Regions from separate parts of the Streptomyces sp. NPDC039736 genome, predicted to be linked through region 2. Evidence: predicted binding sites of a transcription regulator. Region 2 holds the regulator's gene; the other holds the start of a gene.
What was found. The regulator HrcA, encoded in region 2, represses chaperone genes, less so after heat shock. The targets are predictions, from matches to a motif close to TTNGCACTCNGNNNNNCNGAGTGCNAA.
Positions count from the first base shown of each region.

Region 1 (3,353 bases), on a different contig from region 2:
TGCGCCGGCCGGGGCTGTGGGTGGCGGGAGCGGTGGCGGCGGGTGTGCTGGCCGTGGGGGCGAGCGGCTGTTCCGGAGGAGGCTCCGGGGAGGGGGTGGGGGAGGGGCCCTCGAAGGCCGCGAACCGCGAGACCCCCACCGCCCCCGGCAACCCCGCCCCCGCCGCCCCCCGCCTCGACCCCCGGGGCGTACCGGCCGAGGCGTACACCCGCTGGGGCCTCGCCAAGCCCCTCGCGCCGGCCCCGGCGTCCCCGGACCGCACCCCCGTCCTCAAGCCCTCCGGGCCCCCGGTCGTCCTGGACCGGGTGAAGACGAACGACAAGGTCGTCTTCCTCACCTACGACGACGGAGCCGAGAAGGACCCCGAGTTCGTCAAGATGGTCGGCGACCTGAAGCTGCCGATCAGCATGTTCCTCACGCACAGCGTCGCCGGGAGCGACTACGGCCACTTCAAGAAGCTCCGCGACGCGGGCAACGGCACGATCCAGAACCACACCACCGGCCACGCCAACCTCCGCACCCTCCCCTACGAGGCCCAGCGCAAGCAGATCTGCGACCAGCAGGACCGCCTCGCGGCGCACTTCGGCACCCGCCCCACTCTCTTCCGCCCGCCGTACGGCAACTACAACGACGCCACCGTGCGCGCCGCCGGGACCTGCGGGGTGAAGGCACTCGTCCTGTGGCGGGAGTCCATGCAGATCCACAACATGCAGTACGCGGAGGGCAAGCGCCTCAAGCCGGGCGACATCGTCCTCGCCCACTTCCGCGGCCCCGCCGAGCTCAAGGGCTCGACGATCACCGAGATGACGACCCGCATGCTCCGCCGCATCCAGGACCAGGGCTTCACTGTCGCCCGCCTGGAGGACTACCTCTAGCCCGCGGCCGGCCCCGCCCGCAGCGGCGCTCCCGCCGCCGCGCTCCCAGAACGGACCCGGGCCCCTCGAACGGGCCCGGCCCCTTGGAGCGGACCCGGGCCCCCGAACGTACCCGCACGCCCCGAACGGACCCGCGTCCTCCCCCGCTCCCGGCACGCGCGTGCCACCCCCGGGGGTCTTCAATTGGCACTCCGCTTGACCGAGTGCTAACCGCGTCATAGTCTCGGCTCTGGCACTCACCACTGGAGAGTGCCAACACAGCGACGGGCAGGTCCGGCACCCGCGACGACGGATCCACCTGGTCGCCACCCCAGACTGTTAACCCCGTGAGATCTCCGAAGGGGGAGACCGGATCGTGACGACCGCCAGCAAGGTTGCCATCAAGCCGCTTGAGGACCGCATCGTGGTCCAGCCGCTCGACGCCGAGCAGACCACGGCCTCTGGCCTGGTCATCCCGGACACCGCGAAGGAGAAGCCCCAGGAGGGCGTCGTCCTCGCCGTGGGCCCGGGCCGCTTCGAGAACGGCGAGCGCCTTCCGCTCGACGTATCCGTCGGCGACGTGGTGCTGTACAGCAAGTACGGCGGCACCGAGGTGAAGTACAGCGGCGAGGAGTACCTCGTCCTCTCGGCCCGCGACGTTCTCGCCATCATCGAGAAGTAAGCAGGCCGGGGAGTACCTCACTTCCCGCATTTCTTGGACTGCGCCCCTGGCCCCCGCTCACACGCCGGGCGGCGAGGGGCGTAGTTCGTTTTCTGCATCTGCGACGTGCCGCAGTTCGTTATTCCGAGAGGACTTGAAAAGCTCCATGGCGAAGATCCTGAAGTTCGACGAGGACGCCCGTCGCGCCCTTGAGCGCGGCGTCAACAAGCTTGCCGACACCGTGAAGGTGACGATCGGCCCCCGTGGCCGCAACGTCGTCATCGACAAGAAGTTCGGCGCCCCGACCATCACCAACGACGGTGTCACCATCGCCCGCGAGGTCGAGCTCGACGACCCGTACGAGAACCTCGGCGCCCAGCTCGTGAAGGAGGTGGCGACCAAGACCAACGACATCGCGGGTGACGGTACGACCACCGCCACCGTGCTGGCCCAGGCGCTCGTCCGCGAGGGTCTGCGCAACGTCGCCGCGGGCGCGTCCCCGGCCGCCCTGAAGAAGGGCATCGACGCCGCGGTCAAGGCCGTGTCCGAGGAGCTCCTCGCGACCGCCCGCCCGATCGACGACAAGTCCGACATCGCCGCCGTGGCCGCGCTCTCCGCGCAGGACCAGCAGGTCGGCGAGCTCATCGCCGAGGCGATGGACAAGGTCGGCAAGGACGGTGTCATCACCGTCGAGGAGTCCAACACCTTCGGCCTGGAGCTCGACTTCACCGAGGGCATGGCCTTCGACAAGGGCTACCTGTCGCCGTACATGGTGACCGACCAGGAGCGTATGGAGGCCGTCCTCGACGACCCGTACATCCTGATCCACCAGGGCAAGATCGGTTCGATCCAGGACCTGCTGCCGCTGCTCGAGAAGGTCATCCAGGCCGGCAGCTCCAAGCCGCTGCTGATCATCGCCGAGGACGTCGAGGGCGAGGCGCTCTCCACCCTCGTCGTCAACAAGATCCGTGGCACGTTCAACGCCGTGGCCGTCAAGGCCCCCGGCTTCGGCGACCGCCGCAAGGCGATGCTCGGCGACATGGCCACCCTCACCGGTGCCACCGTCATCGCCGAGGAGGTCGGCCTCAAGCTCGACCAGGCCGGTCTGGACGTGCTGGGCACCGCCCGCCGCGTGACCGTCACCAAGGACGACACCACGATCGTCGACGGCGGCGGCAACAGCGAGGACGTGCAGGGCCGCGTCAACCAGATCAAGGCCGAGATCGAGTCCACGGACTCCGACTGGGACCGCGAGAAGCTGCAGGAGCGCCTGGCGAAGCTCGCCGGCGGTGTCTGCGTGATCAAGGTCGGCGCCGCGACCGAGGTCGAGCTCAAGGAGAAGAAGCACCGTCTGGAGGACGCCATCTCCGCGACCCGCGCCGCGGTCGAGGAGGGCATCGTCTCCGGTGGTGGCTCCGCGCTCGTCCACGCCGTCAAGGTCCTGGAGGGCAACCTCGACAAGACCGGCGACGAGGCCACGGGTGTCGCGGTCGTCCGCCGCGCCGCCGTCGAGCCGCTGCGCTGGATCGCCGAGAACGCCGGCCTCGAGGGTTACGTCATCACCTCCAAGGTCGCCGAGCTCGACAAGGGCCAGGGCTTCAACGCCGCCACCGGCGAGTACGGCGACCTGGTCAAGGCCGGCGTCATCGACCCGGTCAAGGTGACGCGCTCCGCCCTGGAGAACGCCGCCTCCATCGCCTCCCTGCTGCTCACGACCGAGACCCTGGTCGTCGAGAAGCCGGCCGAGGAAGAGGCCGACGGCGGCCACGGCCACGGTCACGGCCACTCCCACTGAGGCTGAGCCCCGGTAGGCAGCCGCACGCGCCGAAGCCCGGCCC
Region 1 covers NZ_JBVIUQ010000006.1:15,566-18,918, forward strand. The annotation lists gene ACZ56L_RS19545 (polysaccharide deacetylase family protein) at 1-875, shown strand, start outside; gene groES (co-chaperone GroES) at 1,228-1,536, shown strand; gene groL (chaperonin GroEL) at 1,682-3,310, shown strand.
Region 1: a site for HrcA is predicted at 1,059-1,085, ahead of groES (co-chaperone GroES). Genes of this name have one in related genera too.

Region 2 (3,353 bases):
CCGCGCCGGCACAGCTCTCCCAGCGCGGGCACCACCCGGGTCTCAACAGACATGCCCGCATCGTTTCACGACACGGCCGACCCGCCGAATCGAACAGGAACGGGGCCGGGCCACCAGGCCCGGCCCCGTTCCGCCACCCACCGGCTCAGCGGCCGTTGAAGGCGTCCTTCAGCCGCGAGAACAGTCCCTGCTGCCCCGGCTGGAACTGGCCCTGCGGCCGTTCCTCGCCGCGCAGCTTCGCGAGCTGGCGCAGCAGGTCCTCCTGCTGCGGGTCCAGCTTCGACGGCGTCAGCACCTCGACGTGCACGATGAGGTCACCGCGCCCGCCGCCGCGCAGGTGCGTCACCCCGCGCCCGTGCAGCGGCACCGACTGGCCCGACTGCGTACCGGGACGGATGTCGATCTCCTCGACCCCGTCGAGCGTCTCCAGCGGCACCTTGGTGCCGAGGGCGCCCGCCGTCATCGGGATGGTGACCGTGCAGTGCAGGTCGTCGCCGCGCCGCTGGAAGGTGGGGTGCGGCTGCTCGTGGATCTCCACGTACAGGTCGCCGGCGGGGCCGCCGCCGGGGCCGACCTCGCCCTCGCCCGCGAGCTGGATGCGGGTGCCGTTGTCGACACCGGCCGGGATCTTCACCGTCAGGGTGCGACGGGAGCGGACGCGGCCGTCGCCGGCGCACTCCGGGCACGGCGTCGGCACGACCGTGCCGAAGCCCTGGCACTGCGGGCAGGGGCGCGAGGTCATGACCTGGCCGAGGAAGGACCGGGTGACCTGCGAGACCTCACCGCGCCCGCGGCACATGTCGCAGGTCTGCGCGGAGGTGCCGGGGGCCGCGCCCTCGCCGCTGCACGTGGTGCAGACGACGGCGGTGTCGACCTGGATCTCCTTGGTGGTGCCGAAGGCCGCCTCATTGAGGTCGATCTCCAGGCGGATCATGGCGTCCTGGCCGCGGCGGGTGCGCGAGCGCGGGCCGCGCTGCGACGCCGTGCCGAAGAAGGCGTCCATGATGTCGGAGAAGTTCCCGAAACCGCCCTGGCCGAAGCCGCCCGCGGCACCGCCGCCGCCGGAGGCCGACAGCGGGTCGCCGCCGAGGTCGTAGACCTGCTTCTTCTGCGGGTCCGACAACACCTCGTAGGCGGCGTTGATCTCCTTGAAGCGCTCCTGGGTCTTCGGGTCCGGATTGACGTCCGGGTGGAGCTCACGGGCGAGGCGCCGGAACGCCTTCTTGATTTCGTCCTGGGAAGCGTCGCGGCGCACGCCGAGTACGGCGTAGTAGTCCGTGGCCACTTACGACTCCGCCAGGATCTGTCCGACGTAACGTGCCACTGCGCGTACCGCTCCCATCGTTCCGGGGTAGTCCATGCGGGTCGGTCCGACCACGCCTAGTTTGGCGACTGCCTCGTCGCCCGAACCGTAGCCGACTGCGACCACGGACGTTGAACTGAGTCCTTCATGGGCGTTCTCGTGCCCGATGCGCACCGTCATGCCGGACTCGGTGGCCTCGCCGAGCAGCTTCAGCAGTACCACCTGCTCCTCCAGCGCCTCCAGTACGGGGCGGATGGTGAGCGGGAAGTCGTGGCCGAAGCGGGTGAGATTGGCGGTGCCGCCGATCATCAGCCGTTCCTCGGTCTCCTCCACCAGTGTCTCAAGGAGAGTCGCGAGCACCGTCGAGACGGTTCCCCTGTCCTCCGGCTCGAACGACTCGGGGAGGTCCTGCACCAACTGCGGCACGTCGGCGAACCTGCGGCCCACGACCCGGCTGTTGAGCCGGGCCCGCAGGTCAGCGAGGGAGGTCTCGCCGAACGGCGCCGGGCAGTCGATCATCCGCTGCTCGACGCGGCCGGTGTCGGTGATCAGCACCAGCATCAGCCGGGCCGGGGCCAGTGAGAGAAGTTCCACATGGCGCACCGTGGAACGCGTCAGCGACGGGTACTGCACGACCGCCACCTGCCGGGTCAGCTGCGCGAGCAGCCGCACGGTGCGGGCGACGACGTCGTCCAGGTCCACGGAGGCGTCCAGGAAGTTCTGGATGGCACGCCGCTCCGGCGTCGACAGGGGCTTGACCCCGGCCAGCCGGTCGACGAACAGCCGGTACCCCTTGTCGGTGGGGATGCGCCCGGCGCTGGTGTGCGGCTGGGCGATGAACCCCTCGTCCTCCAGGGCCGCCATGTCGTTGCGCACGGTGGCCGGGGAGACCCCGAGCTGGTGACGCTCGGTGAGGGCCTTGGAGCCGACGGGCTCCTCCGTGCCGACGTAGTCCTGGACGATGGCGCGCAGCACTTCAAGTCTGCGTTCACTGAGCATCGCGCACACCTCCAAGCCGTGATGTTCCCTGGTGCCGATCGGACATGTGGAGCTTGTGCCCCGGTGTCCCGCTTGGCACTCACCGTGTGCGAGTGCCAGCGATTCCCCGGGTCAGTGTACGGCGGCGCGGTCCGGTCCGGGCAAGGGCGGCTGCTCACGCTAGCGTCACGGTATGGACATGCGATGGGAAGAGGCAGGCTGGGAACGTCTCGCTCCGGGGGTCGGCAGGCGGCGGATGCCCGGCTGGGACGCCACGATCGGCCTGGTGGCGGGGGCCCGGGGGGCCCTGCTGTACGACACGGGCTCCTCGCTGCGGGAGGGCGCGGAGGTACGGACGCAGGCCGAGGCCCTCCTGGGCCGCAGAGTGACGCACGTCGCTCTCGGCCACCCGCACTTCGACCACGTCCTGGGCACCGGGGCGTTCGCCGGCGTCGAGGTCTTCGCCGCGTCCGGCATGGACGTCCTGCTGACCACGCAGCGCGACGCGCTCGCCGACGACGCGGCCCGGCAGGGGGTGCCGCACGACGCCGCCGTCGAGGCCGCGGAGCTGCTGCGCGCCCCGCGGCACCTGGTGTCCGACGAACGCACCCTCGACCTGGGCGGCGGGCGCGGTGTCCTGTTCGCCAACCTGGGGCCCGCGCACAGCGGGCACGACCTGGTGGCCCTCGTACCGGGCCTCCGGGGCGGCCCCGGGGTCGTCTTCTGCGGGGACCTGGTGGAGGAGTCCGGGGAGCCGCAGGCGGGCCGGGACGCGGTCGGCGGGCGGTGGCCCGAGGCGTTGGACCGGCTGCTGGCTTTGGGCGGCGAGGACGCCGTGTACGTGCCGGGGCACGGGGCCGTGGTGGACGCGGCGTTCGTACGGGCGCAACGGGACGCGCTGGCGCGCCGTTTCGGGGTCTGCTGACCGGTCGCGCGGCCGGTGTCGTAGCGTCGGCGGCATGCGCAGTTACAGCCCGGACTTCACGCCGCCGTGGAAGAAGCCGAAGCCCGTCCCCGAACTGGCCGCCGAGTACGACCTGGTGGTGGAGGAGGTGTCGACGGGCTTCTGCGG
Region 2 covers NZ_JBVIUQ010000004.1:236,342-239,694, forward strand. The annotation lists gene ACZ56L_RS14400 (nitronate monooxygenase) at 1-53, opposite strand, end outside; gene dnaJ (molecular chaperone DnaJ) at 146-1,285, opposite strand; gene hrcA (heat-inducible transcriptional repressor HrcA) at 1,286-2,302, opposite strand; gene ACZ56L_RS14415 (MBL fold metallo-hydrolase) at 2,475-3,206, shown strand; gene ACZ56L_RS14420 (DUF3097 domain-containing protein) at 3,241-3,353, shown strand, end outside.